Regions from separate parts of the Parabacteroides sp. merdae-related_45_40 genome, predicted to be linked through region 3. Evidence: riboswitches for the same ligand, from Rfam matches in the RefSeq annotation. Region 3 holds a riboswitch; each other region holds the start of a gene.
The links. A riboswitch is a leader RNA that binds a small molecule or an ion and turns the genes downstream of it on or off. The one in region 3 is predicted to bind cobalamin.

Region 1 (8,199 bases), on a different contig from region 3:
GCGTAGTTATGTTCTTTCTTGGGAGTCCCGTCGTCATTTTTCTGATAGGGATGGGAATGGACGATCGTCACCCCGTTCACTATATGAACGTGGGTAAAAGCTATCAGGCATCCCAAATACGATATGAAAAGTAATGGGAGCGCAATCCTTAAATATTTCCTTAATCCTTCCATTTATCGAGAACTATAGACATAACAGCCATTTAGGTGACAAAGTTCGCAAATTTAACGATAATATCCAATCCCTATTTACAGGTAAAACAGACCTCCATACTACCTACATATAGTCATTTTTAGGATCGAGTTATCGGTAGAATACATTCAAATAAAAAAGGCCTCTCTCACGAGAAGCCTTCTTCGATTTTAATTTCGTTGTCTATGCAAATTAGCAATTATGATTATATCTGATTATTTTAAATTGAGGCAAAGATAGAAGGTGGAAAAGAAATATAAAATCACCATAAATAACTATTCAGCAGACTGTAAACACCTACAAATAGGTAACTTCATATTCCTTTTCTCGCAGCAATCGAAGTGATGGTTAGCCTTTCAGTTTCAACAAAAATTTCGCTCTGTCGACAATATAGCGGATATGCGTGCCTTCGCCGATCACATCTGCCGAATCCCTGGCAACCAACGAGAAGGTCAACTTTCGCCCTTCCACCTCAACCAGCGTCGCTTCCGCATGCACTTCCTCACCTTCACCGGAAGGACGAACATGTGTCATGTCCATTTTAGCACCGACAGTAGTCGCCCCTTCGGGGAGTTCAGCCGCTACGGCCAACATTGCCGCATTTTCCATCAATGCTACCAAAGCCGGTGTTGCCAATACAGGCAAATCTCCCGATCCCATCGTCAATGCGAAATTATCCGGCTGCACGACAGTCCGGCTGATATGTTTCAATCCTTTTTCCAACATAGTCACTTCATTTTTAATCGTTCCACATTCTGTTATTCTTTCACGGAGTCTAACGAATCCGGCGCCAAAAATAATGAATTTGTTTTTTAATCCGTTTTTTGTACAGACAGACTTTTTTCATACCTTTGCCACAGTTTTGGTTTCACGGCTCCCAACCGCTACGGGAGGCGTGATGAAAAGGGAATCAGGTGCGAATCCTGAACAGACCCGCTGCTGTAAGTTCCTCTCCAAATCTTTGAATACGCTACAAGCCACTGTCCGTCACCGGATGGGAAGGCATTCAAAGACGGAACAAGTCAGAAGACCTGCCAAAACAAACATAGTTTTAAAGCTTTCGGGAAATAAAGCTACAAAACATCGAGTCAAGTCATTCTTTATCCCCTTACATAAAGATATCATTTCTCCTTGTGTGTATTCCCTTAAGCAAGTCATGAACACTATATCAAGGATTAAAATGAAAGTCTTTGTACATGTATTCCTTTTGCTTGTCTGCCTGTCGCAACTAAGTCTGACGGCACAAAACAAAATTACGCTCTCCGGGAAAGTCACCGATCAACAAGGTACGCCCCTGTCGTTGGTAACGATCGCCGTCGAAAACACGGTCTCCGGCACTTATACAGATGACAGTGGGCTTTATTCCCTACAAGTATCCCCTGGCAAACACACATTCGTCGTCTCCTCCTTAGGATACCAAACGATCAAAACCTCACTCGACCTTCATCACGACAAAACCCTCGACTTCAAACTGGAAGAAAGTTCCGTAAGCATAAGTCCAGTGGAGGTGTATGGGAAAACACAATCACAACAGGTAAGAGAAAGCGCACTTTCGGTTAATGCTCTTGACGTTAAGCCTGTCATTAATTCACTTAATAGCCTGAATGAATTAGTGAATCGTACAAGCGGTGTCAAAATACGCGAAGAGGGAGGCGTAGGTTCCGATTTCGACCTCTCGATCAACGGGCTGTCAGGTAATTCCGTCCGCTATTTCATAGACGGTGTTCCCTTGGATAGCAAAGGGAGCTATGTGACGCTCGCCAATCTGCCCGTCAACCTGATTGACCGAGTGGAAATCTATAAAGGCGTAGTACCAGCCTCATTGGGGACGGATGCATTAGGCGGAGCTGTCAACATTATCACCCAGGCAGAAAAGAAAAGTTTCATGGACGCTTCTTATAGCATCGGTTCCTTCCATACACATCGTGCCAACCTGAACGCACAGTTTATGGAACGGCACACCGGATTGGTCGTGCGTCCTGCCATCGGTATCAGCTATTCGAAAAACGACTACCGGATGAAAGACGTGCAGATGCGCAATGAGACAGGTGATCAATTCATCTACGGCAACCCAAAACGTTTCCATGACGGCTATTTTTCGCTATTGGCACAGATAGAAGCTGGAATCACAGGTAAGTTTTGGGCTGACGAACTTTTCGTTTCCGCTTCCTACTCCAAAACAGACAAGGAACTGCAGACCGGATCCATACAAACCAAAGTTTATGGTATGGCTGAACATAATTCGGATGCATGGAACGTATCGGTTCGTTATAACAAATATAATTTCATGACCGAAGGCATGACATTGAAAGCAACTTTGTCACATACATGGGATCATTCCATTACTATCGATACAGCTTATCGGAAATATTATTGGGATGGAGGCTATATCGTGAGTCAACGCAACGAAATCAGAGGTAATGAACCTTCTATACGTCATTACAAACGCCCTCTGACTATCGTGCGTGTCAATTTGGATTACCAACTGGACGGACATCACGGTCTTAACCTGAATTATCATATGAACCGGACCGGAAATGATCGCTATGATGATTTGGACCAAAGTTTCGAACCATCAAACGATGCAGTTACCAAACATATCATCGGACTGACCTACAGCCAGTCGTTTTTTGATGGGAAAATGCAGAATGTATTCTTTGCCAAAGATTATGTGAATCACCCGAATATCCGGCAGACCGACCAGTCCACCGTGACGGGATCGGACAAAGTGCAAGGTTCTACTACCAAAAATTACTTTGGATATGGTACCGGACTGCGCTATATGTTCTTCGACCCATTAGCGGTAAAGGTTTCTTATGAACACAGCGTACGCTTGCCCATCGCCCGTGAATTGTTAGGCAACGGAACCACCATTTATGCAAATGTAGCGCTGAAACCAGAAAAAAGCAACAACGTCAATCTCGCCTTGTTTGGCACATGGCATCCTGCCGGCAGACATACTATCTATTACGAGGCAAACGGATTCCTACGTTATGTGGACAATTATATTCAAACCTCCGTCATTGAAAAAGAGGGTATGATGCAGTTTGTCAATGATCCAGCCGTCCATATCAAAGGCGTAGAAGGGGAAATTCGTTATGATTGGGACGGTCGATTACAACTCATGGCCAACGTCAGCTATCAAGACGCCCGTGACCAACAAAAATACAAAGAAGACGGCAAACCATCCGCCACATATGACAACCACGTACCCAACCGTCCCTGGCTATTCGGCAACGCGGAGGCGAGTTATACGTTCCACAACCTCCTACTACATGACAACAAGCTACGTTTAGGCTGTACATTCCAGTGGGTACATTGGTATTTCCTGACATGGGAAGCCTATGGCAACCGCGATACCAAAGCCCGTATACCCTCACAGCATATCTGCAATGCCAATATCACCTATTCATGGAAACACGACAGCTACAACATCTCACTGGAATGTTCTAATTTCCTCGACGAAACAGCTTATGACAACTATAAACTGCAAAAACCCGGACGCGCATTCTTTGCAAAATTCAGAGTATTTATCAATTAACATTCATATTTAAAAACAAGAAAAAAATGAAGAAGTTCAAATTTGCATTACTCACCTTCATGACAGCCCTGATCTCACTTGGTTTCACGGCTTGTTCTGATGACGATGATTTGAAAAACGTGTCTGTGACCGGTGTCACGATCACTCCTACCACATTAACACTAAAAACAGGAACTACAGGAACACTGACTGCGACTGTCGTTCCTGAAAATGCAGCTGTTACAACTGTCGCTTGGAGCAGTTCGGACACGAATATCGCTACAATAGAAAATGGTATTGTAACAGCAATTTCCGAAGGTTCGACTACAATCAAGGTAAAAACGGACGACGGTGGATTCACTGCCACTTGTGAAGTGACTGTAACCAACGATGCACCTGCCTTCGACGAAAGCAAGTATCATTTCGACCTGTTTCTGACCGTAGGAAAACATGGCGGCATGAGCAGCAAGAACACGACGGTTGTCAACAGCGTCAATAAACTGACAGCCGATATGGGGACTATCACTGTTAAAGGTGAAGGAACCGAATTGGGAGACTACTCGATGGAAAGCATCTCGAAAGGGAAATATTACTATCAGATCCCTTCAAGCAACGACCGTTTCGTAAAATATCAGATCAAAGATAACAAAGTAATAGAATGTGCATCATCTCCCTTTAAGACAAATACATACAAAGTACGCTCCTACACCCATGCCTGGATAGATGACAACACGCTTGTTGTCATGGCTGCCAACGGCGATGCAAGCAAGGTCATCTGGAGTAAGCTGAACACCGATAATATGTCGATTCTGGCAGAAGGCACACTGGACATCCTACTACCGGAATCAGAGGTTACAGGAGAAGAAACAAAGAAATTCACCACATCGGGCATCCTTACCTATAATGAAAAAACGGGAAAACTGTTCTATTTCTATTACGGGAAGAACGGTCTTTCAGGAAAAAGCGGCAAAACCACTACTGCTTTTTATACAGCAGTGCTCGATCCTGTCACTCTGGCGGTAGAAAGCAACAAGCGCAACTCGCTTGCCCGAGAAATGGCGGGAAGTGCCTACGGCGAATTGATGCAAGACTGCGTAATGTATGATGAAAGCGGTAACCTCTACCTCGCCGCAATCACCGAAAAGGGCGATTTGGAACAAGGACACCTGTTGCGTATCAACAATGGTGAAATCGATTTCGACGCCACTTACGAAGGATATCCGAATGCAGACGGTAAATTGCTCACCATCCAGTATTTGGGAAACGGCAAAGCTCTAGCTTATGCACGCAACGATGCTGCTGGTACAGCAATTGACAGTTACAGCCATTATTATTCTATCATCGATCTTGCTACAGGCGAAAGGACACGTTTGAGCTATGAAGGAAAAGAACTCGCTTACAGTGGCGGCCGTTTCTCACAGCGTTCTGTCGTCTTCAACGAGAAAGCTTATTTCGGTGTGAACACTGAAGTCGACACTAATGCCATCATTTACATCTACGATACAAAGACGGGAGTTGTAGAAAAGGGAGCAGAAGTAGCCGGCGAATTCTACTTCGACATGATCCGTGTGATAGAAAACGATTGATCCATTCCTAATCTGCCTGTATCTATTTAAATAAAAAGGTTGTGCGGGAACAAGACTGTTTCGGCACAACCTCTTTCACCAGAATTGATTAGTTTCGAGGGCTTGTTAGCAGGGATATCGCTCCTCATCACGATTCTTTCCGACAAATAAATCATTCTGCCCTTTACATTCATACCTAAAAATAGGTAGGACTTTTTTCATCTATCCGCCCAAAAGATACATTCCGAAGCAATACCCGATAAACAGGCCGACAAAGCATTGATGCCGGAGAACCTTTCATCTCTAACTCTTATGTTGATCAGCCTCTTTTGGATAGCTATCATATTTATCCCAATCATCCTAATCCGAAAGAAAGCCCTCAAAAAGGACTGGAAAAGGAAATAACGGCATTGATAAAAACAATACTACAACAAGCGGAGGATCTTATCATGTATCACCCCGTTACTCGCCATCACCTGCTCGGCAGAAGGCCAAGTGTCGCCACCGGCAAAGTCTGACAGCCTGCCACCCGCCTGCATCAGGATCAAGCCGCCTGCCGCAACATCCCACGGGCCGAGATGTCCTTCTATCCGAGCATCGAATCGCCCACAGGCGACGTAACAGAGCTCGGCCGCAGCAGATCCCAACAGCCTCGTCCCCCCGGCATAACCATACAAACGGTCCACCAGCTTTTGGGCGACCGGACGATAGTGGTCGGAATCATAGGGGAAACCAAGCGCAACAAAAGCCTTATCCAAAACAGCTACATCCGTTACCCGTATTTCTTTACCGTCCAGATAAGCCTTACTTCCTTTCCAAGCATAAAAACATTCATTGCGACAGACCTCATATACAACACCCAACAACAGTTCTTCCCTATCCCGCAAGGCAATACTGACACTGTAAGGAGCCATATCATGGATATAGTTGGAGGTTCCGTCGAGCGGATCGATCACCCAACAATACTCCTCGTCCGTCAGGCTTCCCGAACCCTCTTCGGCAATAAACCCTGCTTCGGGAAGCAATGTCGAAAGTTGTTCGACCAGACGCCGTTCGGATTCTTTATCCACATACGAGACATAATTGTGTGCACTCTTTTCCTCCACCCGCTCCCGATCGAACTTTTGCCGTTCATCACGCAGAAATGCACCGGCTTTACGGGCTATTTGCCGTACTTCCGCACAAAGGTATTCCAGGTCCGATATTCCAATCATCGTTTAATCTTTTTATGTTCAGCCTTAATATAACGGCTCTAAGCAGTTATTATTACCGTTTTATCGATATTACTTCTTTATTTTTAATTTATTCCCTATTTTTGTTAATGGAATGTCAAACAAAACAGGTCCTTTAACCGTTATGATTATAACGAAAACACACAATAAGAACAAATGAGACGTTGGATGAAGCGAATAGGGATCATATGCCTGATACCGATGGTATTGGTCATCTTGATTTCAATTCTTTTATATATACCTCCCTTCCAGAATTTCGCTGTGCGGCTAGCCACCGAATATGCCAGTGAAACAACCGGTATGAATATCGGGATCGGGCAGATACGTCTTTCCTTCCCGCTGAATCTGACGATCCGGGACGTGAAAGTCATAACTCCTCCCGACACGTTATTGTCACTCGAAAGTTTCCAAGTCAACATCCGTCCGCTGCCACTGCTGAAAAAAGAAGTCTTGGTGGATGCGATCGACCTGCGCGGCGTGAAAGCCAATACTGGCAACCTGATCGAGGGAATGGAGATCAAAGGTACTTTAGGAAAGCTCTATGCTAAAGCAGATCGTATAGACCTCGGAAAAGAGATCGCCCGGCTGAACAAAATCGACCTTTCGGACACAGCCATCACTCTCCTGATGAACGACACGACAACAAACAAGGATACGACATCGACGGCGGTCAACTGGAAATTGATGCTGGATCAAATCGACCTGGATCGGGTAGCGTTTGCCATGCAGATGCCGGGCGACTCGCTGCGTCTTTCGACCTATATCGACAAGGCTGGATTAACCGACGGGATAGTCGACCTCGGATCGGCACGCTACAGTGCATCCCAGTTTCTGCTGTCCGGCTCTTCCCTGAGCTACGACGGTAGCTATAGTGACCCGGCGCCGGGTTTCGATCCGGCACATATAGCCTTGAACGATGTGAATATCCGGATCGATTCGCTTTTATACGGAGGCAGGGACATCAGTGCACGGATCAAAAAATTTTCTGCTAATGACCGCTCGGGTTTGACGCTCAGTTCACTGACCGGAGACATCAGCAGTGACAGCACGACGATACAGGTTCCGGGGCTTCTGTTGAAAACACCTTACTCAGAGATCCGCCTGCTGGCAACCGTTCCCTGGAATACGTTCGACAATACACCGAGCGGTACGCTCCATAGCCTGCTGACAGCCTCGGTAGGAAAAGAAGATGTATTTATCTTTGCCGGTCCTCTCCCCAAGGAGTTCAAACAAGCCTATCCCCAAAAAGAAATCAGCCTGACAGCCGGAATAGAAGGGAACCTGGCTGCTTTACGGCTGCGCCAGCTGAAAGGCGAACTGCCTGGCATCTTCAATCTGAATATCACAGGAGAAATGAGAGCCGTGGCAGACAGTATCCGCCGTTCGGGTAAGTTTCAGCTGGATGCCCAAACCGGGAATCTTGACTTTGTTCTCAGCATGCTACCGGAATCCGAACGGTCACGCTATAACCTTCCGGTAATGAAACTGAAAGGGGAAGCGACTTTGCAAAACCAAGAGTACCGCGCCGACCTTTTGCTCACGCAAGGCGAAGGCAAGGTCGGACTGACTGCACGTTATAACCCCGTACAAGCGTCTTACTTGGCTGACCTGAAGATTGACAGCCTGAAACCAACCGAATTCTTACCCAAAGATTCCCTTTACCACCTGGCCGCCTCGTTCCGTGCTGAGG
Region 2 (8,199 bases), on a different contig from region 3:
ACGAAATGCATGGTGGTCAGGCGATCCCGGCATTCGATTTCTATCTGGCTCCTTACGTGCGCAATAGTTTTATCGAAGAAATCAAGAACCTGGAAGAACTGAACGGACAGAATTATTCACATCTCTACCAGCAGAAACTGGATGACTATGTGAATCGTCCGCTCGAAGGATTGAGTGGCGACGAACGTATCATCCAACATGCCGTCAATAAAACTGTCAGCCGCGTGCATCAATCGATGGAAGCCTTTATCCACAATATGAACACCATCCATTCTCGTGGAGGCAACCAAGTAGTATTCAGTTCCATCAATTACGGAACGGACACTTCTGCTGAAGGACGCTGTATCATTCGCGAGATATTGAAAAGCACATATCGCGGAGTCGGCAATGGCGAAACGGCCATCTTCCCGATTCAGATATGGAAAAAGAAACGCGGGGTAAGCTATCTGCCGGAAGACCGTAACTACGACCTTTACCAGCTTGCCTGCAAGGTTACAGCTCGCCGTTTCTTCCCGAACTTCCTCAACCTCGACGCGACATTCAACCAGAGCGAAGACTGGCGTGCCGATGATCCGCAACGTTATATGCACGAAGTTGCGACCATGGGATGCCGCACGCGTGTATTCGAGAACCGCTTCGGTCCGAAAACATCTATCGGCCGCGGTAACCTCTCTTTCTCGACAATCAATATCGTACGCCTCGCTATCGAATGCATGCACATTGAAAACAAGGAAGAACGGATCGCCCAATTCTTTGCCAAGCTCGACCACATGCTGGATATAACCGCCCGCCAACTACACGAGCGCATGGAATTCCAAAAAACGGCATATGCCAAACAGTTCCCGTTGCTGATGTCATCTCTTTGGCTGGGTAGCGAGAAATTGAAACCGAACGACACGATCGCACCCGTTATCAATCAGGGTACATTGGGGATCGGTTTTATCGGCCTGGCAGAATGCCTGGTCGCCCTCACCGGCAAACACCACGGCGAAGATGCGGCTTCGCAGGAGTTAGGCCTGAAGATCGTCAGCTATATCCGTAACAGGGCCAATCAGTTTTCAGAGGAATACCAGCATAATTACAGCGTACTGGCAACACCGGCCGAAGGCTTGTCGGGCAAATTTACCCGTCGTGACCGTAAGAAATTCGGTTCGTTGCCCGGTATCACGGACCGCGACTACTATACAAACTCCAACCATGTACCCGTTTATTACAAATGTAGCGCCCGCCACAAGGCAGAAGTGGAGGCTCCCTATCACGAGATGACACGCGGAGGCCATATCTTCTATGTCGAAATGGATGGAGACGCGACCCATAACCCGGAAGTGATCATGCAAGTTGTCGATATGATGGACCGTTATAATATTGGCTACGGTTCCGTCAACCACAATCGTAACCGCTGCCTCGACTGCGGCTACGAAAATGCGGAAACCCATTTGGAGAAATGTCCGAAATGCGGCAGCACCCATCTCGACAAACTACAGCGCATCACCGGTTACCTGGTCGGTACGACAGATCGCTGGAACAAAGCGAAACTGGCAGAACTGAACGACAGGGTCGTCCATAATTAAAAATTGAAGATTGCGAGAGATATAAACAGTTATATTATAAACCAAGAATTGAAGCTTATAAGTCAAGCATTTTATTTTTCAATTCTTAATTTTCAAATTCCAAAGTGCTTTCCATCATTGATATCATAGAAGATACAACTGTCGACGGTCCGGGATTCCGGACCGCGATCTATGCGGCAGGTTGTCCGAACGCTTGTCCTGGCTGTCATAATCCCGAATCGTGGGACATAAAAAAGGGGAAACAAATATCGACGGAAGAGATTCTAACGAAGGTCTTGGCAGACGACTTTGCCAACGTGACCTTCAGCGGCGGCGACCCCATGTTCCAACCGGAAGGTTTCACCAAGCTGGCACAGGCGATCAAAGAAAAAAGCCGGAAAAACATCTGGTGTTATACCGGCTATACTTTCGAACGTCTTCTGGACAATCCGAAACAGGCAGAGCTGCTCAAATACATCGACGTCTTGGTAGATGGTAAATTCAAACAAGCCCTACGCGATGAAAGCCTTCTTTTCCGTGGCAGCAGCAACCAACGCCTGATCGATGTCAAAGCTTCCCTAAAAGCCAACAAGACTGTCTTGTTGGAACTGAATTATGATTTATGAATCTTTTATAACTCATAAATCATAATTCATGAATCTCCTTACCATTCAATGAACTTACCACGCTGCCTGCGTTTTTCAAGTTCTTCTTCAAGATAACGCTGGCGGTCTTTGGCAATGTAGCGACGAGCGAAGATATTCGGAACGGCAACACCTAAAGAGATACACAGGATAATTAAAGCCGAATTGATCCCGTTAGCAAAAGCATTGGTCACTTCACCAATCACCCCGTGCAGGTTGATAAAAGCAAACAACGAACGATACATCAGTACTCCCGGAATCATCGGGATAACAGACGGGATCGTTAACACATGATTGGGGACATCGAACCAATGAACCGCCTTTACCGCAATCAGACTCACGACAAAACTTCCCATAAACGAACCGATCACCGGACCATATCCCAACTCAAAATTCACAAAATTACGGGTACACACTGCAATGATCCCCCCTAAAGCCACAACCCACAACAAACGTCGCTGGATATTGAAAATCATTGAAAAACCCATCGCTGCAATAGCCGCTGCAATGGCATAAATATAATAAGGATCGTGCGGCACCATGCTCAATTCACTGAACTTATGGTCGATCTCTATATCGTTCATTACCAACACCCGCATGGCAAAAGCAATCCCGAACGTCATCGCTCCGACCATCATCATCGTATTGGCCGCCCGCGTAATCCCGACAAGCAAATGATTGTCAATCATGTCATCCACAAAATTGATTAACGGTACTCCCGGCACGATAAACAGAGCACAAGCCAGCAACGGATGGTAAGGCGTGGATGACAGCCCCGAAAAAGAAGAAGCATACGCCAGACAAGTCGCCACAAACGCCGCAATCGCAATACTCATATACACATTTATCCCGAACTCGATACAACGCGCTCGGACACGGAATCCGACAAATGCACAAATAGAAGCGAACAAAAACGCGATCCAGTCACAGCCGAACAACTTACAGAAACCGCCACAAGCAAACCCGGCACCGATTGCCACCAGGTAAGGCATATAGTTACGAGGTTTACGCGCAATCCGCTCAAGCTCTTCCTCATACTGGTCCAACGAATAGTCTTGTTCAATCGCCTTCCATGACAGATGGCTGACCTCCGTAATGGTCGTCATATTGATACCATGCTTCTCACACTTCTGAAATTTTGAAAAGGAATGTGTCTCGTCGCTCACATTCACCATAATCATCGTCCATCTGATATCCAGATGAAGCTTTTCTTCAGGAATCCCCATAAAAGCAGCCACACGCTTCATGTTCCGTTCGATGCGGTTCGTATCCGCGGCACTCTCCATCAGCAATTTTCCCGTACGGAGTAATAAGTCCAGTTTTCTCCGTAACAACAAGACCTCCCGGTCTGTCAAAGTCTCTTTTTCCATCCTTTTTGTCTTTTCTCTATTAAATGCGGGCACAAAAGTAAGAAGGCTGACTTTCACAAGCAAGCCTTCCTCTAATCAATTCTATTGATTCTGTCGAATGATTCTTTTGTTCACCATGTTAGTTATTTATAATTTTCAAATCGACGTCCTTGATTTACAAAGGCATATTGCCATGTTTCTTTGGCGGATTGCTCTGGCTCTTATTTTTTGCCATTTCAAGCGCCTGTATCAACTTGTAACGTGTCTGACGGGGCATGATGATCTCATCGATAAATCCTAATTCGGCTGCTCGATAAGGATTCGAGAACTGTTCATTGTATGCCTTCATAGCCTGTGCTTTTTCTTCTCCTTCCGCTTTCCGGTACAGGATATTGACAGCCCCTTCGGCTCCCATCACTGCGATTTCCGCCATCGGGTAAGCCAAGTTGATGTCGGCGCCGATCGGTTTGCTCGACATCACGATATAAGCGCCGCCGTAAGCTTTACGCGTAATCAACGTAATTTTGGGAACTGTCGCCTCGGCATAAGCGTAAACGATCTTCGCCCCGTGGCGGATAATCCCGTCATGCTCCTGCTGACAGCCGGGTAAAAAGCCGGGTACGTCCTCAAACGTCACCAGCGGGATATTGAAGCAATCGCAAAAACGAATGAAACGAGCCGCCTTGTCCGAGGCATCGATATCCAGCACACCAGCTAGGAAAGCCGGCTGATTCGCCACAATACCAACCGACTGGCCACCCAGACGGGCAAAGCCGACCACCACATTCTTTGCAAAATGAGACATCACTTCGAAAAAATAATGATTGTCGACCACCGGCTCGATCACGTCCTTCATATCATACGGCACGTTCGGATCATCGGGAATCACCGTCTGTAACGTTTCCGTTTCACGACGGATATCGTCAGAACACGGGAGAGACGGCGCATCCTCCATATTGTTTGACGGCAGGAAGCTCAGCAGCTCGCGGATACTCATCAACGTTTCCTCCTCCGTATCGCACACGAAATGCGTCACGCCACTTTTACTGCTATGCACATAGGCGCCTCCCAATTCCTCTTTCTCCACCGTCTCATGCGTAACGGCCTTCACGACATCCGGTCCGGTTATGAACATATGGCTCTTCTCTTTCACCATAAAAATGAAATCGGTCAGTGCCGGCGAGTAACAAGCTCCACCGGCACAAGGACCGAGGATAGCCGAAATCTGGGGAACCACCCCAGAGGCCATCGTATTTTGATAGAAGATCGACGCATAACCTGCCAGGCTACCGACTCCTTCCTGGATACGCGCACCTCCCGAATCGTTCAATGCGATCACAGGCGCACCATTTTTCAGAGCTAGCGTCTGAACCTTTACGATCTTGGCGGCATTGGTCGAACTGAGCGTTCCTCCGTAAGCTGTAAAATCGTAGGCGTAGACAAAGACCTGACGACCTTCGATCTTACCATATCCAGAAACAACACCGTCTCCCGGAATCTTGTTTTTCTCCATGCCGAAATTCGTGCATCGATGCGTCACGAACTTATCCAGTTCAACAAACGTACCTTTATCCAGCAACATATCAATACGTTCACGGGCTGTCATACGCCCCGCCTCATGTTGCTTATCGATACGAACTACGCCGCCACCCAGAGCAGCCACTTTATCTAGTTCTTCAAACTTCTTATATATCTCTTCTTTCTGCATTTCCTTCCTGATTAATTACTTCCAATGTCATCAACACCTGATTCACGTTTACCGTGTCTCCTTCCTTCACCAGGATTTCACGTACCCGACAATCAGAGCTGACCTTATAGTTGCTCTGCATCTTCATGGCTTCGAGCACCACCACGATATCCCCGGCAGACAGAAGGTCTCCTTCGTTCACAGGAATCTTCATGACCTTTCCGGGCATCGGCGATACAACCTTGTCGCCCTGCTTCTCTTCGCTGTTCTTGCGCATACGTAGATATTTGGCCTGCGAATCGATTATGTCGACCGAATAAGAGGAGAAAAGCGTGTTGACCTGATAGTTCTTTCCTCCTCCCGAACGGATCAGCTCGGCATTGTAAGAATGTCCGTCATGCAAGATCGAACAAGCCCCGTTCTCAGCCATCACGATATCCACCTCGTAGGGCTGTCCGTCTATGTCGAGCCGCACCTTGTTTCCATCCTTTCCAAGCAGCTCCACATCAGCCACCCGGTTTCCAATATGTATTTCCATTATAAACAATTTTTCAAATCCTTAACACACCTTTCTGCAACCCGAACTCACGCCAACGGCTGATCGGGCGGTTGTCCGCCGAAGAGCCCGATGCGTTCTCCTCCAGGTTCATCAGGTAATCCATATAAGCAGCGATCATGGCGATATTTTCCGATTCATGCTCGTCTCCGGGGTTCACCGGATGTTGCAGCTCCTCGCCATGCTTTCCGATAAACGACGTATCGTAGGTTCCATGCACAAAATCAGGTATATCCATGATCCGCCTGAGATAGCTGATATTCGTCTTCAGCCCGGTAATCTTGTATTCGTGCAAGACACGCCTCATTCGTTCGATCGCATACTCGCGGCTGGTAGCCCACACGATCAGCTTGCCGATCATCGGGTCATAATAGACCGGAATCTCATAGCCTTCATAGACATAGCTGTCGATTCGCACTCCGATCCCGTTCGGTTCGGTCAGCTGGCGGATAATGCCGGGAGATGGCATGAAATTGTTGGCGGTATCTTCGGCACAGATCCGGCATTCGATAGCATGCCCACGCTGGGATATATCTTCCTGCCGGATATGCAACGGTTCGTTGTCGGCAATACGAAGCTGCTCCTTTACCAAGTCGAGCCCCAACACCTCTTCGGTAATCGGATGCTCCACCTGCAAACGGGTGTTCATTTCGAGAAAATAAAAATTACGGTGTTTATCGACCAGGAACTCGATCGTCCCGGCACCGGAATAGTCGACGGCCTTAGCAGCCGCAACCGCCTTCTCGCCCATCTCTTTCCGCAGTTCCGGCGTAATGAACGGCGACGGACTTTCCTCGACAATTTTCTGGTTACGGCGTTGCACAGAGCATTCGCGTTCGCAGAGATGGACCACATTCCCGTAATTGTCGCCTAAAATCTGGAACTCGATATGATGTGGTCCCTCCACGTACTTTTCCAAATAAACTGTATCGTCACCAAAAGAAGAGAGCGACTCCGAGCGAGCGGCGTTGTAAGCCTCTTCCACCTCTTCTTCCTTATGGATCAGACGCATTCCCTTTCCACCGCCTCCCATCGAGGCTTTCAGCATGACCGGAAAACCGATCTCCCGGCAGACCCGGCATGCTTCTCCAACATCCTGCAAAGGCTGCTGCGTGCCAGGGACGACCGGCACGCCGGCGTCTATCATCCGCTTGCGGGCGGATATTTTATCTCCCATCGCCTCCATCGTTTCTGCCGACGGGCCGATAAAGACGATTCCTTCTTCTTTGCACCGGCGGGCAAAATCCGCATTCTCGGACAGGAAACCATATCCGGGATGAATCGCATCCACCTTGTGTTGCTTGGCTGCTCGGATGATCTTTTCGATATTCAGGTAACTATCTTTTGATGCTGCCGGTCCTATCAAGACCGCATCGTCGGCATAAAGGACATGACGTGCTGTCCGATCTGCTTCCGAAAAAACAGCCACCGACCGTATCCCCATTTCGCGACAGGAGCGCATAACCCTCACAGCTATCTCGCCCCGATTCGCAATCAGAACTTTTCTTATCATATTTATTGTATTTATGTTTCGCATCCATAGCCTAACCCACGAGGATATGAACCTTATAATGAACGGCAGGTCTTCTGACTGACTCCCATCCTGAAGCCTTCCCGACTTAATTATAACAAGTCAGTGGCGAAAGTAGTTCCAAGATGTTAAAACGGAGCTTCACAGCAGCGGGACTGTCCGGGATTTACACCCGATTCCCTTTTAATCCATATTCCCGAACGGGAAATACAGAACCGATTCGGTGGCAAATGTAAACTTTTTTTCTGATACGCTCTATTTCGACCGCCAAAATTCGGTACGGACACACGAAATATTCTGTAATCAATGGCAGCAATTACAAAATCAGCGACAGCAATTATATAATCACTGCCACTGATTACAGAATTGCTGTCGCTGATTTTAGAATATTTTAGAATAAATGAAGGGATAACGATCTTTTTACCCTTTACAAAGTGAAAATCGAAAGTAACAAACGAATATATTCTACCCGACGATCCATTTGCCGCCCGGAATGAGCGAAATAACCTTGGTTGTCACGAAGCAGCAAATGAACGTGCATGTCGCAATCACAGGAATGGCGGCAACAGTCGGTAACGGCAAGACGGACTTGAACACCGCCACCCACAGACCGAGCCAAAAGATATGCATCAGATACATCCCATAGCTGAGTTTAGAGAGTTCCAATACGAAGCGCGGAGTTTCGGGAAGTTCAATACAACTGAACATCAGGAACGTGCCGGCCGTAAGCAACACACAGTTGATGGTGCAGAAAGCCCACCCTATTTCCAGCACGGGCGTGGGGAGTATTTCTCCGGGAACGGCCTGAACATAGAACGAATATATGGTAATAGCTGCACCAATGAGCATCGAAACAATTCCGATAATAAAACGTTTGGAACG
Region 3 (8,199 bases):
CGAAATTCTTGGCTACCCCGTAGGCTTTCGGATCGGAAGAGAACGAATACTGCGTCTTGGCGATGCAGATCGGATAGTGGGAGATTCCGAGACTTTCGATCTGCTTGATTTTCTTGTCCGCCAATGTCGTATAGACAACAGAGGCTGCTCCATAGATCTGTTCGGACACCTTTTTTATCTTGCTACGGATCGGTTCGTTGTCCTCGTAGATGTATTTTAGCGGGGTGGAAGGTTTCTTTTCGATTGTGTCGACCACCAGTTTCGCGAGTTCGGCACCTCCTTCGCCACCGGCAGCAAATACGTTGTTCATACAGAAACCAACACCGATCTCGCGGCAATGTTCTGCGACCAGTGCGATTTCCTCGTCCGTATCGGATGCGTACCTGTTGAAAGTCACGATCACTTCCTGGCCGAAGCATTTCATGTTCTCGACATGTTTGTCCAGATTCTCGAAACCGTTTTTCATCCCTTCGATATTCTGTTCCTTGATCTTGTTTTCCGGTACGCCTCCATGCAGCTTCAAGCTCTGGGCCGTCGCCACGATAACTGTCAGTTTCGGTGTCAGTCCGGCTTTGCGGCATTTGATGTCGAAGAACTTTTCAGCTCCTAGGTCGGCACCGAAGCCAGCTTCTGTAATGACGTAATCGCCATATGTCAGCGCCATCTTGGTCGCCAGAACGGAGTTGCAGCCGTGTGCGATGTTGGCGAATGGGCCTCCGTGTACGAATGCGGCCGTGTTTTCGGTTGTTTGCACCAGGTTGGGCAGGAGAGAGTCTTTCAGCAATACCGTGATCGCTCCGGCTACACCGAGATCGTTTACAGTGAAAGGCTTGTCATCGTTCGTATACCCCAGCAGGATGTTGCCGATACGGCGTTTCAAGTCTTCGATGTCCGTTGCCAGGCAAAGGATCGCCATGATTTCCGAAGCGGGTGTGATGTCAAAACCTGTCTCCGTCGGTACACCATTGGCCGATCCGCCCAAGCCAGAAACAATGTTGCGCAGGCTGCGGTCATTTACGTCCAGTACGCGCTTCCATTTGATTTCTTTCAGACCTTCACAGGTATTACGCGTCTGGTAGATGTAATTGTCCAGCAATGCCGTGATCATATTGTGGGCAGAAGTAACCGCATGGAAATCCCCCGTAAAATGCAGGTTGATGTTTTCCATCGGCAACACCTGCGAGTATCCGCCTCCGGCAGCTCCGCCCTTCATGCCGAAGCATGGACCCAATGATGGTTCGCGCAAGGCAACGACCGCCTTTTTACCGATTTTGTTCAATCCTAAAGCCAGCCCGATTGAAACGGTCGTCTTACCGATACCCGCTTTCGTAGGAGTGATGGCTGTAACCAGGATAAGATTGTGTTGTCTGATCTTCTCTTCGTCGATCAGATGGATAGGTATCTTGGCGATGTATCTGCCGTAATTCTGAACTTCTTCACGAGGGATACCTAATCCGGTCGCGATTTCTTTTATCTTGCGCAGAGAAACCTCTCTTGCAATTTCTATGTCTGATTTCATGTCTTATGTAAGTTTAAGTGGAAAACAAAAGTAAATATATTTTTGTATAATAACAAAATGAAAAGTCAGGTAGTTTAGATACTATTGGATGATCATAAGGGAAAAGTATGGGAATATTTTCCTCTGGATTTGTTTCCGGTCGGAGGTGTAAAACTCTTCTCCGGTCCCGACATTCTCAAAATAATGGAAGTTCGTTTCCGGATGCAACCGGATGCAGGTATGGACGGCTTCCACACATTGGGACAGCTTCATGATGACGATCACATTACCGGTCTTGATCTTTTTCGACAATTCTTCCGCCGTCAGCATTCCGGGTATGACGATGATTTGTTCTTCCTGCTTGACAATATGCAAGCCGGCTAAAGCACCCGCTGCAATGAAAGCTGGTATTCCGGCGGTTCGTTCCACTTCGATGCGGTTCTCTTTGAATTTGTCGTATATATACTGTATGGAAGAATAGAACCCTGCATCGCCTTCCGCCACAATGACCACCTTTTTCTCTTTGTCCCTGGCGGATATGGCCTTTTCATACAAGGTATCGTAGACTTTCCAGACTTTGGTCCGGTCTTTGCTCATCGGGAGCGTGAAGAACTGGACTACAGACTTCTCGATTTCCAGTCCTTCGATAATACGGGCCGCACGGGAGAGTAGTTGTCCGCTTTTGCTTATGGTGGCGGGGCAATAGATGATATCGGCCTGTCGGAGTTTTTTCAAGCCTTTCAAAGTGATCAGTTCGGGGTCTCCCGGACCGAGCGATACGAAGCAGATGGGGTACGACATGTGCGTTAGAATTATTTGGTGCGCAAAAGTGAGGAAAATTGCGGAACTTTCCAAATCTGCATTCCACAATTGTGGGGATAATTTCCACACTGCCTTTTCCACAGCCCGCTTTTTATTCTTTGGCATGCAATTTGTACTTGATGGAACGATTAGAAAAAGGTAAATAGATTGTTTAAGATTTTAGGTTATGAAGAAGTTTGTATTGATGGTGGCTATGGTGGTTTCGTGTGTCTGTATGGCTCAAAACAGTCATGCGCAGACTGGACGGGATGGGAATACGGATATCGATATGTTGAGTATGAAAAATTTCTATGCGATCGATATCGTCGATGTGGACCTTGCCGCACAGGAAGCGATTTACAACGCTTATGAAAATTGCTTGATCAAAGAGGTGTACAAGTCGAATGGTAGCGGCAGCCCTATCCAGTATAAGGTCTCTCTCGAGACGACTGACCAGCGGAATCTGGTTGTCGCTTTCGACGAAAGCGGCCATGTACTGAAAGTCATGCTAGAAGACGAATATTTGGCGGCTCGTAAGAAAAACTGATTTGTCTGCCACTTTTCTCTTGAAAGCAAAAGTAATATTATTATATTTGCCCTTTGAAACAGGTTTCCCTGTCCTCCTTACAGGACAGGAATGAAAAGGGAACCGGGTGGGAATCCCGGACAGACCACGCTGCTGTGAAACTTCGGTAACATACCGGCAATACTCAATGCCACTGATCGGGGGATCGGGAAGGTGTCCGGGGATGGAAGTAAGTCAGAAGACCTGCCGTTTCGGTTTTGAAGAGTCTCGTCCTCGTGGGGTGGACAACGCTCTCTCGGTTATAATAAAATAATATTGAATATGAAAAAATGCCTGGCAGGATGCTGCCTACTTATGTCGTTGTGTGTCGCATCCTCGTGTACGACCAAAAACAATCAACGGACCGATAAGGTGGAAACGACGGAAGAAAGCGCGTTTTCCGGTGTCCATATTGTACCCGAGTATGCCCGTGGTTTCGTATTATCCTATCGGAGCGGGTATGTCTTGCTGGATATCCAGGACCCGCAGAATGAGGAAAGTACGACTTTTCATTATGCGCTTGTCAGGAGAGGAACGAAACCGGCCGGCATCCCCGGATCGTATACTGTGATCGAGACACCCATCAGAAGTGTTATCTGTATGACATCTTTGCAGTTGTCCAATTTTATCAAGATGGGCGAACTGGACAAGGTCGTAGGGGTGACCAGTACCCGGCATCTGTTCAATAGGGAGATGAACGAACGTCTCAAGAGTGGGAAGACCGCCAAAATCGGCATAGAAGGGAATTTCGACAACGAGGTGATCATGAGTATGAACCCAGACCTGATCCTTGTTTCGCCTTTTAAACGGGGCGGATATGAGACCTTGAAGGATGTCGGTATCCCATTGATCCCGCATTTAGGCTATAAGGAGATGACGCCGTTGGGACAGGCGGAATGGGTGAAGTTCGTCGGCCTGTTGGTGGGACAGGAGCAAAAGGCAAACGAGATATTCGACGCCATCGCGGCCCGTTATAATGAATTGAAGGAGCTGACGGCGGAAGGAAAAGTGAAGAAACGCCCGGTCGTGTTGAGCGGCGAGATGCGGGGCGGTAACTGGTATGCCGTAGGAGGGGAGAGCTTTCTCGCCCAACTTTTCAAGGACGCCGGTGCTGACTATTTCCTCAAAAACGACAAACGTTCGGGAGGTGTGACACTTGATTTCGAAACTGTCTACAATCAGGGTGACGAAGCCGATTACTGGCGCATTGTGAACAGCTATCCGGGTACGTTCAGCTATGAGGCATTGAAGGAGCAGGACCCGCGTTATGCCGATTTCCGTGCCTTCAGAGAGAAAGGGATCATCTATTGCAACATGAAAGATACGCCTTTTTACGAAAGTATGCCGACCGAGCCGGAAGTCGTACTGGCCGACCTGCTGCATATATTCCATCCGGACCTGCTGCCCGATCATACACCTGTTTATTATGCACGGCTCAATTAGGCTGCACGAATGAGACATTCCACTACTTTTCTGATGTCGCTCACCGTAGCGTCTATCCTGGTCCTGATGTTCCTGAATTTGGTGTTAGGATCGGTGTCTATCCCGTTGAAGTCTGTCTGGAACATTATTTGCGGACTGGGAGACGAGCCGGTGACCTGGCAGAATATCGTCTGGAAATCACGTCTTCCGCAGGCATTGACTGCTTTGGTGGCGGGAGCGGGCCTGGCGATAAGCGGCTTGCAGATGCAGACTGTTTTCCGGAATCCACTGGCGGGACCTTCCGTGCTGGGGATCAGCTCCGGTGCGAGCATGGGCGTGGCCTTCGTGGTGCTGTTGAGCGGTAGCCTCGGAGGGGTTGCGCTTAGTAAATTGGGGGTTATGGGAGAAATCGCGCTTTCGATAGCAGCCGTGATCGGTTCGCTCTCGGTGATGGCGTTAATCGTATATGTGTCGCAGAAGGTGAAGGGGAACGTGACGCTGCTGATTATCGGCGTGATGATCGGCTACGTGGCGAATGCGGTGATCGGCGTGCTGAAGTTCTTCAGCGTGGAGGAGGATATTCGCGCCTATGTGATCTGGGGGTTAGGCAGCTTCTCACGTGTTTCCGGCAACCAGATGATGCTGTTTGTTGCGATCATGGCGATTCTGATCCCTTTGTCGTTCCTGTTGATCAAGACGTTGAACCTGATGCTGCTTGGCGACGGCTATGCCCGTAACTTGGGATTGAACATCAAGCGGGCACGTCTTTTGGTGATCACCTCGGCAGGAGTGCTGACGGCGATCGTGACGGCCTATTGTGGACCGGTCATCTTTCTTGGCCTGGCCGTCCCGCATCTGTGCCGGGCCATTTTTCAAACATCCGACCATAGGGTCCTGATGCCTGCCGTCCTGTTTGCCGGTGCCGCATTGGCACTCGTCTGCAACTTGATTGCCCGGATGCCCGGCTTCGAAGGGGCTTTGCCGGTCAATTCGGTGACTGCCCTAATCGGTGCTCCGGTAGTGGCCTCCGTTCTATTCCGTAAACGTAAAAACGAACTGAACGAATGATGAGACAAGATACGATTCATATAAACGATCTCTCTATCGGTTATCGGACAAAGAATGATACCAAGTTGGTGGCGAGCCATATACAGGCCCGGATTTATAGTGGAGAATTAACCTGCCTCTTAGGAGCGAACGGAGTCGGGAAGTCGACGCTTCTGCGCACGCTGTCGGCTTTCCAGCCGAAGCTGGGAGGCGAGATCGCCGTCTTGGGACGTGATATGGACAGTTATTCAGACAAGGAACTGAGCACGACGATCGGTGTGGTCCTGACGGAGAAGTGTGACATCCGGAATATGTCCGTGCGGGAATTGGTCAAGATGGGACGCAGTCCCTACACCGGTTTCTGGGGACGGTTGGACAAGGAGGACAAGCAGGTCGTGGAAGAATCGATCGCCTTGGTACGGATTGAGAACCTGGCCTCCCGCATGGTGCACACCCTGTCGGACGGAGAACGGCAGAAGGTCATGATCGCCAAGGCACTGGCTCAGGAAACACCTGTTATCTTTCTGGACGAGCCGACCGCTTTCCTCGATTTTCCGAGTAAGGTGGAGATCATGCAATTGCTCCACCATCTGACACGAAGCACGAACAAGACGATTTTCCTCTCCACGCACGATCTCGAACTGGCGCTCCAGATCGCCGACAAGATTTGGCTGATGGACCGGACGAACGGGATTACGACTGGTACGCCCGAAGACCTCGCCCTGAGCGGCCACTTGAGCGGTTTCTTCGCCCGCAAGGGAATCGTGTTCGACACGGAGACCGGCTTGTTCCGCATCGATAACCGGTATTCGAAAGAAATACGCCTGATCGGGCACGGACAGAAATATGCGATGGTCCGCAAGGCACTCCAGCGGAACGGTATACGTGCCGATCGGCATGTGGAGTCGCCTGTATGGATCGAGACGGGCGATCTGTCTGTCGGTTCCGCATTCCTGATCCACCATCTTGACGGACGTACGCTGGCGGCCGATACCATAGAATCTCTCTTGCAGGAGCTTTCTGTTTGACAAAAAAGCCTAAAAGGAAAAACTTTTCCCACTTCATTTGTTATTTCTATCAAAGAAGAATAATAGAGTCCTCGGAGAAGCAATTGGTAAATTATCCTATACTTTCCGTAACTCGGATAAAATTAAATGACATGAGAAAGTATTTCCTTTATGCTTGTCTGTTGTTCGCTGGCGTGTTTACCGCTTGCGATAACGATGATTCGGACGGGATCGACCCCTCGATCCCTTTTTATCAGAATTTGGGTGTCGAATATAATGTTACGCAGAACCATACCCATATAGGCGCAAATTTCAATAAATATAACAGCGAAGGGGCCAATCTGCGCCTGCCGACCAAAGGCATTCTCTTTAACGGAAAAGTGCCGGACTTTTTAGGAATGGGAACTTATATGTATATGCTGTCGGAATCCGGGCTGGACCCGGTCACGTTCACCTTTTCCCGTTGGAAAGACCAGGTTTATACAAACAAGGCCTCTATCGACGATGTCGATCCAATCGCTCTTCCCGAATCCCTGACATCCGTCAAAGGCAATGGCGCAACCATTATCACTTGGGTAGGAAAGCCGATCGGGAAGGACGAGTATGTCCAGGTGCACCTGACCTACAGCGGCGGTGTCTATGATATCAACAATACGCAGAAAGGCGCAACCTCCATCACGCTAAACTTTACGAATCCGACTTCTGCCACCAAAGGAACCCTGTTCTTGAGCCGTGTCAGGGAACTTCCTTTACAGGAGAGCAACGGTGATGCGGGAGGAAAAATCGATGTCTCCTACGTGCAGAACAAGGATGTTACATTTGAATAATCACGCTTGAAAGGTTATTTCCCCACTTTCCGAAATCAGCAGAACGGATAGTTTCCCGTTGGGAAGCAAGGGGGTACAATGCTCTCGGCACTTCTGTAACAGAAGCGGGAAGAAACTTTGTTGTTCGGTCTTGCTGAACAGTTCCCATAGTTCTCTGGCCAGCGTCAGGGAATCTATTTTTTGTACGGACTCTGGTTTGCAACCCGCCTTTGCAGCCAATTCTTTCAGAAAGGCTTTGTTCATGACGACCTTTTTGCTGTGCGTATCCAGTGCTCCTTCCGCCAGTTTGACGGCTTTGCCAATCATGATTCCCATGACGACTTCGTCAAATTGCAGTTCGGCAGCTATTTTCAGTGTCTTTCCGATGAAGTTCCCGTAATGCACAAACATTTGCGGAGGAAGTTCTTCCGACAGCCGTTCCGACAGGTAGCCTTTCAGGAAACGTTCGCTTTTCGCTCCTGAGTTGATGACGAGGCGAGAACATCCTATTGCTTTTGCAACTTCGGCTTCTTTCCGGATCGAGGCGAGAAAGGCATCGTTCGAGAAAGGGCGTACGATGCCGGATGTCCCGATGATCGAGATTCCGCCGATGATTCCCAACTTCGGATTGAATGTCCGGGCAGCTAACTCTTTCCCTCCCGGAACGGAGATCGTGACGACCACCTCCTTTATCTTGCCGGACAGGCCGTTTTCCTCCAGTATTGTTGTCAATTCTCCAGTAATCAGGCGGCGGGGAGTGGCGTTGATGGCTGGTCCTCCAATTTCGAGGCCGAGGCCGGGAAGCGTCACCGTTCCTACTCCTTCACTAGCCCGGAACAGGAAGGCGGGGGTAGGGGATTGCCCAGCCTGTAACTCGATACGGGCGATAACGGAACAGCCGTTTGTCACGTCCGGATCGTCGCCGGAGTCCTTTATAACCGTGCATAGGGCGGCGTTGTCCGCCCATTCGGTTGCGGCGACAGGGAGCATGATCTTTTCCCCGGAAGGGAGCGTGATGCAACTAACGGTTTGTTCCGTTCGGTTCAGGAGGGC
Region 4 (8,199 bases), on a different contig from region 3:
CTGTCTCGCCCAACTGGTCGATAATAGCCGCATGCACGGATGTATAAACCACGACATTCTGTGCCGGAACCTGCACGACCGTTCCTTTCGGAAGGTTTTCGGGAACAGGCCGGTCACGGTCTACCAAAAGAAACCGTTGCAACAGGCGCGTACTATCCCACGGATCACGCACTTCAATAGCCGTATAGCCATCGAAATGATGCACGATAAAACCCTGGGCGTAGCGGATGGTGTCGGAAGTTAATAAATTATTTCCAGCAGAATTTTGTACTTTGGGTTGTATACACGAAACAGCCCAAAGTACAAGAATTACGAAAAAACAAATTCGTTTCAAGTGAATATATTTTTACTTATTAGTCATAAATACAAAATCGGCCGGATAAGGAAGCGTTTCAAACTGAGATTTCAGCTTTCCTTCAGAAGAAAAGACATATACATCACCGTTATTCTTCTTATTACTTTTTCCTACATAGATATCACCTGTTACCGGATCTACCCCGATGCCATTAGGAGAGCTGACTACTGTTCCGTCCGTAATAAAATTATCACTTAGCAATTTTTCATTTTTCAAATCATATTTATAGTACTTCACTTCATTTGCATAATAATCATTAAACATGATATAAGCGATATCATCCGCAACTGTCATTTTATAAGCCTTAATACCTTCAACAGTCTTTACTTCGTCAGTTTTAGCATCAATACGTTGTACAATATACGATTTGTCATCTGAATAGTCGCTCATGCAAATAACATATACATCCCCATCGGAATCTGAATAGATATAATTCGGATTCAATGATACTGTAATCGTTTTTTCAAACTCAAAGCTATTTATGTCGACAACAGAGACTCTAGTACTTTGGCTCGGCCAATTCATACCATCTGTATCAGCTGTATAGATGCGCTCATTAGCAATCGTTATACCATCCGGATTAGGTCCAACTTTTACATAGCCTTCAACAGCCATCGATGCAGTATCGATTTTAGCCACATAACCATCGAATGTTGTCAGATATACCTTACCATTGTAAGCTGCAAACATACGAGGAGGACGTATTGCTCCTTGATCGTCTGTCAAAGTCAGTTGTTTCAGACTTGTGGCATCTGCTGCATCCAAGATTTCAACAGTTTTCGAGCCATACATCGATACATATAGTTTCGAACCATATTTAATCATATGCTGCCCCATATCGCCTAAAGCACGATTGTTTTGCTTCTTAAAAATATCTTCAGTTACCTTCCCTTCTGAGTCTAAATAAGAAATCCCAGCATTGTTTCCTCCATAATCACCGCCATTCAGAATATAAACCCCTGTCACTTCTGTCGGAACCTCTATATCCGGTTCTATCTTATCATCATTACAAGAAGAAAACGCTAATGCAACAGTTGCACAAGCAAAACAAGCAAACCAATAAAAATTCTTTTTCATTTTCAATTACATTAATTGTTTGTTAATCAATATCTAGTCTTAATATATAAAAACAAGTCCTCCTCGGAAAGAACGTCCAGGCATGGGATAGTACTTTACCACATCATAATTTATATTACCTATATTTATAATATCAAATTGTAACCGCAAAGAACAAGATCCAAAAGTAAACGTCCGGTTTAACGAAACAGTCTGTTCTGCATAACGATCTATCAAATTTCTCTCTATATTTTGCGGACTGGCATAACGATCTCCAACCACTGTCAATAAATAAGAAATATTAATCCAAGGCATTTGCAATGCCGCAGAAAAATTTCCCGAATGTTTGGGGGTATAAGGTATTTGATCCCGATAGTTCTTTTCTGTTTCATCTGTTATATCTATCGCATGTTGCCAAGAATAAGACATTTGTCCGGTTAAGGAGATATTTTTCCACAGAGGAACTTCTGTCGATAAATTCACATCAATTCCTCCGATCGAGACCTCTCCCATATTCATCATTTTCCAAATGAACATTGTCGGTATAGCAACGATCTTATCACTCACACGATTGTAATAACCATCTACTGAAACATTCAGATAATTAATAAAAGGCAACAAACCACTCCATGTCATACCTACATTGTATTGAGTCGCCCGTTCCGGCTTCAAATCAGTATTGCCTATCCTCAAATAATATAGATCATTAAAAGTCGGAACACGAAATATATCTTTATAAGAGGCTCGTAAACGGAAGTTATGGTCTGACAGAACTCGCCAAGAAAGACTTACAGCAGGAGATAATCGTTTACGATCAGACGGTCTGTCTCCTCTCTCTACATTCTCGGTTATATATGTTCCTAACAAACTGGTAGTAGCAGTCAGTCTCGGATCTTTATACTGGATAGCCAAAGCCGTCAAAGACGTATATCGTTTTGGGAACGGGCATTCTGGAATTGTATTATCCAATGAATTAATGAAATAATCTTCAGCTACAGCCAAAGAAAGATGATCAGCCAAAGAATATAGCCCCGAAATAGAAAGATAATATTCCTTTTGTGTATATCGATCATCCTGTCGTCCCGATTCATATTTATTATCAACATCCAAATGGCGCATCCACGAATAATTATATTTAGCCTGTGCCTGGAAAGTAAATTTTTCAGTTATATGATTCTCATAATGAATCTGTGCAAAAGCATTCCTATCCCACAAACGTTCACCCGAATAATCATTATAAAATATTACAGATCCGGGCAATCCTCTATGGGAGTCAAAATAATATCCTTTCATCGATAATGTACCGAACTTCCCTAAATCACCTGTAAAATTCAATTCCGTACGCCACGATTCGATATCACTGTTGTATCTCTTCTTCTTTTCTATCAAATTACCATTCACCAACGTAAATGGATAATTCCCATCCGCTCGTAAATAATCGCCGTGCCAAGAAGTATACCACTTTTTCCCCAGCTTCTGCTCATACCGTAAATAAGGATTTACCAAACCAAACGAACCGGCTTTTACTTGTGCTTTCAGATGGTACGAACGATCAGTGAATACGGGCCGACTTGTCTTTATGCTCAACGCCCCTGCCGAAGCGTACATCCGTGCCGTCTGGAAGATATCGTCGGCCTGACCGATCGACAGGGAGATCATATCGACATTGTCCAGTGAAAAGCGACTGATATCCACCTGGCCGCTCTGTGCATCCGTGACCGTCACCCCGTCATAGCAGACAGCCGTATGTTTGGCACCGAGGCTGCGGACGGAAACGGTTTTCAAACCTCCTATACCTCCGTAATCCTGTACGGTCACACCGGAAAAGCGTTTTACGGCTTCCGACAAGTCCTGCACACCGAGCCGTTCGATCCCAGCCTTGTCCATCACCTGAAGCGGTGTACTCTCACGGGTGGTGGAAGGGCGTACCTTTCCTAACACCTCGACACCCGAAAGCTGGTGATAGGTCGTCGTGTCTACCTGCGCATACAAAGCGGCAAACGGAAATAGCCAGGCACATAACAGGCCCGACAATCGTTTTACAAATATATTCTGCATACCTTTTCGATTCATCAGTTCCTTTACCCGAGGAACCGGATACCGAATAATGGCAGGTTTTCTGGCTTGTTCCCCCCTTTTCAATTGATAATTGATAATGGACAATTACCAACTAACGGCAGCCTTCCCGGTGTTCAAATTGTCAATTCTCAATTGAACCACCAGTGGCAACAAGATTTGCCGGGGTTTCAGAACTTACAGCTACGGGTACAGCTCCGGACTTTCACCGGATTCCCTTTTACTAACCGTCAGCGGAAGCAAATACGGTTACACCATAATCCGATTGCAAAGGTAGAAAAAACAGATGAGTAATCCTTTTTATTTAACAAAGTAAAACATTTCATCTGTTTTTCGCCAACAAAACGGCATATCATGCTTAGAATCTTCTATCTCTATGGTTTACAAAATAAGCTATTCCTACTATTTTGGTTCATTTCAGAACTCGATTGGTTCATTTTAGAAGAGGTTGAAATTAGTTGAATATTTAACTAAGTACAAAAAGACTCAAAAAGTAATATTTCCGGTTTTCGGAAATTCATAATTCGTAATATTGCAGCTGAAGATTTGAATAGGATTAAGGAAAAAAGAGATTGTATGGGAGAAATAAAAGGTTATATCTCACAGGTTATCGGTCCGGTCGTGGACATTCATTTCGATAATGGCAAGGAAGAAAAGATAACACTTCCCCGCATTCACGATGCAATGGAGATAACCCGCCCCAATGGAAAAATCCTGATTGTGGAAGTCCAACAGCATATTGGGGAAAACACGGTCCGTACCGTAGCGATGGATACGACAGACGGACTGAAGAGAGGAATGGAAGCCATTTCGCACGGTTCGCCCATCACGATGCCGGTCGGCGACCAGGTAAAAGGGCGTTTGATGAACGTAACGGGGAATCCCATTGACGGAATGACCGAACTCGACAAGAAAGGGGCTCTTCCGATCCATCGTGAACCGCCCAAGTTCGAAGACCTGACCACCAGCCGTGAAGTCTTATACACCGGTATCAAGGTGATCGACCTGCTCGAACCTTACTCCAAAGGAGGCAAGATCGGTCTGTTCGGGGGAGCTGGCGTAGGAAAGACGGTCCTGATCATGGAGTTGATCAACAACATCGCGAAGAAGAACAACGGATTCTCCGTCTTTGCTGGTGTGGGTGAACGTACACGCGAAGGAAACGATCTGCTGCGCGAGATGATCCAATCCGGAGTCATCCGCTACGGCGAAGAATTCAAGAAAAGCATGGAGGCAGGTCATTGGGATTTGTCCAAGATCGATTATGATGAACTGGCCAAGTCGCAGGCGACACTGGTCTTCGGCCAGATGAACGAACCGCCGGGAGCCCGCTCTTCGGTAGCCCTTTCAGGACTGACGATCGCCGAGTCTTTTCGTGACCTGGCGGCAGAGGGGGAAACAAAAGACATCCTTTTCTTTATCGACAATATCTTCCGGTTCACACAGGCCGGTTCGGAAGTATCCGCCCTGCTGGGACGTATGCCGTCCGCCGTCGGTTACCAGCCGACACTGGCCACCGAGATGGGAGCCATGCAGGAACGCATCACTTCCACTAAGAAAGGTTCCATCACTTCCGTTCAGGCAGTTTATGTGCCAGCAGACGACCTGACGGACCCGGCTCCGGCAACGACCTTTACACATCTGGATGCCACCACGGTATTGAGCCGTAAGATCACCGAACTCGGTATCTATCCGGCCGTCGACCCGTTGGAATCCACTTCGCGCATCCTGGACCCGTTGATCGTGGGCAAAGAGCATTACGAAACGGCACAGCGTGTGAAACAAATCCTCCAACGCAACAAGGAACTGCAAGACATCATCTCGATCCTCGGCATGGAAGAACTTTCCGACGAAGACCGCCTGACCGTCAACCGCGCTCGCCGTGTACAGCGTTTCCTTTCACAGCCGTTCTCCGTGGCGGAACAATTCACCGGTGTACCGGGCGTCATGGTCTCCATCGAAGATACGATCCGAGGATTCAAGATGATCATGGACGGAGAGACGGACGATATCCCCGAACAGGCTTTCTTGAACGTAGGCACGATCGAGGACGTGATGGAAAAAGCAAAGCGATTGGCTGAACAAGCAAATTAAAAATGGATATGAGATTGGAAATTGTATCACCGGACGGCATTCTTTTCGAAGGCGAAGCAGAGCGTGTTTCCTTTCCGGGCACGGCCGGTTCATTTGATATCCTCCCCCATCATGCCCCGCTGATAGCCGCCCTCCGACAGGGAACCATCCAATATGAACACGATGGCAAAAAAGGCGAACAGGCTATCAAGAGCGGATTCGTAGAGGTTAAGGATGATTACATATCTGTTTGCATCGAATAAATAAAAGTATATACGACGACATGACTGGATGGTTAAAATTAAAGCTGATGGGATTGATTACATTTATCAATGCAGCCATCGGTGTGACGTTAGGAGGATTATTATACACGATCTGGCCGGATCATTATTTCAAATGGTATCCTTCCATTCCGATCTTTTACTGGGTGATGGCAATTGTGATGACCTATATACTTGACCGGAAGAAAAGAAAAAACGGCGATGTGACGATTACCGCTTTCATGGTAGTCCGTTTCTGCAAGTTCACCCTTGCCGTTGTTTTCCTGTGGCTTTATGCCGCACTGGTCAGAGAAAATTTGAGAATGTTCGGCTTCACCCTGATGCTTTTCTATTTTATCTATTTGGGATTGGAAACGTATACGGTTTATCTGTTCGAGAAGAAAAGAATGAAAAGAGAGAAAAAGGAAAATGATGAACAATATCAAAAATAACAGGTTGATATGGATAGTATTGCTGATGTGGCTCTGTTTTCTGGCCCCGGCTCATGCTGATTCCAAAGAGGAAGGCATCGATGTCCAGGATATTGTCTTTTCGCATATCCAAGACGCTTACACCTGGCATATTACCGAATGGAACGGAAAGGAGATCGCCATCTCTCTGCCGATATTGGTCAAAAGTGAAGAGCGTGGATGGGACATGTTCCTCTCCCACCATTTACATCACGGCCAAGCGCATCACAACTATTATATCGCTACAGAAGGCGAACACGCCGGCAAGGTGGTGGAAAAGAACAGCCGCGGAGAAGAGGTGCGCCCGGTCGACTTGTCGCTGACCAAGAATGTTTGCGGCCTGTTCCTGAGTTGCGGCATCCTGCTGTTCGTAGTTCTACGGACCGCCCATTGGTACAAGAAACATCCGAACCAGGTTCCGAGCGGGTTTACCGGCCTGATGGAAATGATTATTTCCTACATACAGGACGGCGTCATCAAGGAGTCGATCGGCAAAGAAGAGTACAGGCCGTTTTCCTCTTATCTGCTGACGGTCTTCTTCTTTATCCTGATCAACAATCTGATCGGAATCATCCCGGTCTTTCCGGGAGGGGCCAACATCACCGGCAACATTGCGGTCACGGCCGTCTTGGCGGGATGTACGTTTATCGCTGTCAACCTGTTTGCGACAAAGGAATATTGGAAAGAGATATTTTGGCCGAAAGCACCGATCTATCTGAAACTGCCATTGCCAATCATGCCTTTTGTCGAGTTTTTCGGCGTATTCACCAAGCCGTTCGCTCTGATGATCCGTCTGTTTGCCAATATCATGGCAGGACATACGATCATCCTCGCCCTCACCTGCCTGATCTTTATCACGGTATCGATGGGGTTGTTGGTGAATTTCGGAATGACGATCGTTTCGGTGCTGTTCTGCGCGTTCATGAACTGTCTGGAATTGCTGGTGGCTTGTCTGCAAGCATATATATTCACATTATTGTCAGCCAATTATATAGGTTTGGCTAAGGTTAAAGATTAAATATATTAGGTTACTAATTTAAAGTTTAAAGCACAATGTTATCGACTATTTTATTACAAGCAGCTGCCGGAATGGGCATAGCGAAGATGGGAGCAACAATCGGAGCGGGATTTGCCGCTATCGGTGCAGGTATAGGTATCGGTCTGATCGGAAAAGGAGCTGTCGAAGCAATCGGCCGCCAGCCTTCTGCAGCGGGCGAGATCCGTACCTCGATGTTGATCATGGGAGCTCTGGTTGAAGGTGTGGCGTTGTTTGCCATCGTGGTATGTTTCCTGGCTTTGTTCCAATAAAAAGTAACAGGTTATGTCATTATTAACACCGGATTCGGGACTTCTGTTCTGGATGATCGTTTCATTCGGGATTGTCTTTGTCATCCTTTCCAAATACGGATTTCCTGTCATCATCAAGGCAGTGGAACAACGGAAAGCCTACATCGACAACTCTCTTGAAACGGCTCGCCAGGCGAATGAACAGCTTGCCAATATCCAGGCCGAAGGGGCCCGGATACTTGCCGAAGCAAAGGAAAAACAGAATGCCATCCTGAAAGAAGCATTTGCCGAAAAGGAACAAATCATCGACGAAGCTCACCGGAAAGCTGCCGCCGAAACTCGTTTGCAGGTGGAAGAGGCAGCCCGACGTATCCGCGAAGAGAAGGAGAAAGCAATCCGCGAGGTCCGTTCCGAGATTGCCGACCTTTCGATCGCCATAGCAGAGAAGGTGATGAAAGAAAAGATCAGCCGCGACAAGGAACAACAACAAATCATCGACCGGCTGTTGGATGAGGTATCGTTTTGTAAATCGTAACGTATGGATATAGGAACAATCTCTTCCCGGTATGCGAAAGCCCTTTTCTCCTTAGCGAAGGAGAAAGGACTGGAAACGCGGGTATAC

Region 1: it holds a riboswitch for cobalamin, as region 3 does, so the genes downstream of both, BHV83_RS01880 (TonB-dependent receptor) here and BHV83_RS08260 (ABC transporter substrate-binding protein) in region 3, are expected to answer to the same signal.
Region 2: it holds a riboswitch for cobalamin, as region 3 does, so the genes downstream of both, accC (acetyl-CoA carboxylase biotin carboxylase subunit) here and BHV83_RS08260 (ABC transporter substrate-binding protein) in region 3, are expected to answer to the same signal.
Region 4: it holds a riboswitch for cobalamin, as region 3 does, so the genes downstream of both, BHV83_RS01755 (TonB-dependent receptor plug domain-containing protein) here and BHV83_RS08260 (ABC transporter substrate-binding protein) in region 3, are expected to answer to the same signal.

The regions. Positions count from the first base shown of each region.
Region 1 covers NZ_MNQY01000031.1:65,505-73,703, forward strand. The annotation lists gene BHV83_RS01870 (DUF8478 family putative metalloprotein) at 1-173, opposite strand, end outside; gene BHV83_RS01875 (thioesterase family protein) at 541-918, opposite strand; cobalamin riboswitch at 1,039-1,245, shown strand; gene BHV83_RS01880 (TonB-dependent receptor) at 1,373-3,733, shown strand; gene BHV83_RS01885 (Ig-like domain-containing protein) at 3,760-5,298, shown strand; gene BHV83_RS01890 (inositol monophosphatase family protein) at 5,703-6,491, opposite strand; gene BHV83_RS01895 (translocation/assembly module TamB domain-containing protein) at 6,666-8,199, shown strand, end outside.
Region 2 covers NZ_MNQY01000031.1:45,530-53,728, forward strand. The annotation lists gene BHV83_RS01805 (anaerobic ribonucleoside triphosphate reductase) at 1-1,571, shown strand, start outside; gene nrdG (anaerobic ribonucleoside-triphosphate reductase activating protein) at 1,676-2,176, shown strand; gene BHV83_RS01815 (threonine/serine exporter family protein) at 2,215-3,564, opposite strand; gene BHV83_RS01820 (acyl-CoA carboxylase subunit beta) at 3,719-5,251, opposite strand; gene BHV83_RS01825 (acyl-CoA carboxylase biotin carboxyl carrier protein subunit) at 5,229-5,768, opposite strand; gene accC (acetyl-CoA carboxylase biotin carboxylase subunit) at 5,782-7,299, opposite strand; cobalamin riboswitch at 7,347-7,552, opposite strand; gene BHV83_RS01835 (acyltransferase) at 7,783-8,199, opposite strand, start outside.
Region 3 covers NZ_MNQY01000050.1:15,761-23,959, reverse strand. The annotation lists gene BHV83_RS08275 (formate--tetrahydrofolate ligase) at 1-1,519, opposite strand, end outside; gene BHV83_RS08270 (precorrin-2 C(20)-methyltransferase) at 1,601-2,299, opposite strand; gene BHV83_RS08265 (hypothetical protein) at 2,487-2,846, shown strand; cobalamin riboswitch at 2,889-3,090, shown strand; gene BHV83_RS08260 (ABC transporter substrate-binding protein) at 3,147-4,307, shown strand; gene BHV83_RS08255 (iron chelate uptake ABC transporter family permease subunit) at 4,317-5,354, shown strand; gene BHV83_RS08250 (ABC transporter ATP-binding protein) at 5,354-6,361, shown strand; gene BHV83_RS08245 (hypothetical protein) at 6,493-7,167, shown strand; gene cbiD (cobalt-precorrin-5B (C(1))-methyltransferase CbiD) at 7,168-8,199, opposite strand, start outside.
Region 4 covers NZ_MNQY01000031.1:32,965-41,163, forward strand. The annotation lists gene BHV83_RS01745 (ABC transporter substrate-binding protein) at 1-283, opposite strand, end outside; gene BHV83_RS01750 (DUF5074 domain-containing protein) at 347-1,432, opposite strand; gene BHV83_RS01755 (TonB-dependent receptor plug domain-containing protein) at 1,472-3,469, opposite strand; cobalamin riboswitch at 3,504-3,761, opposite strand; gene atpD (F0F1 ATP synthase subunit beta) at 4,064-5,581, shown strand; gene BHV83_RS01765 (F0F1 ATP synthase subunit delta/epsilon) at 5,590-5,823, shown strand; gene BHV83_RS01770 (hypothetical protein) at 5,844-6,272, shown strand; gene atpB (F0F1 ATP synthase subunit A) at 6,250-7,308, shown strand; gene atpE (ATP synthase F0 subunit C) at 7,344-7,598, shown strand; gene atpF (F0F1 ATP synthase subunit B) at 7,612-8,112, shown strand; gene BHV83_RS01790 (F0F1 ATP synthase subunit delta) at 8,116-8,199, shown strand, end outside.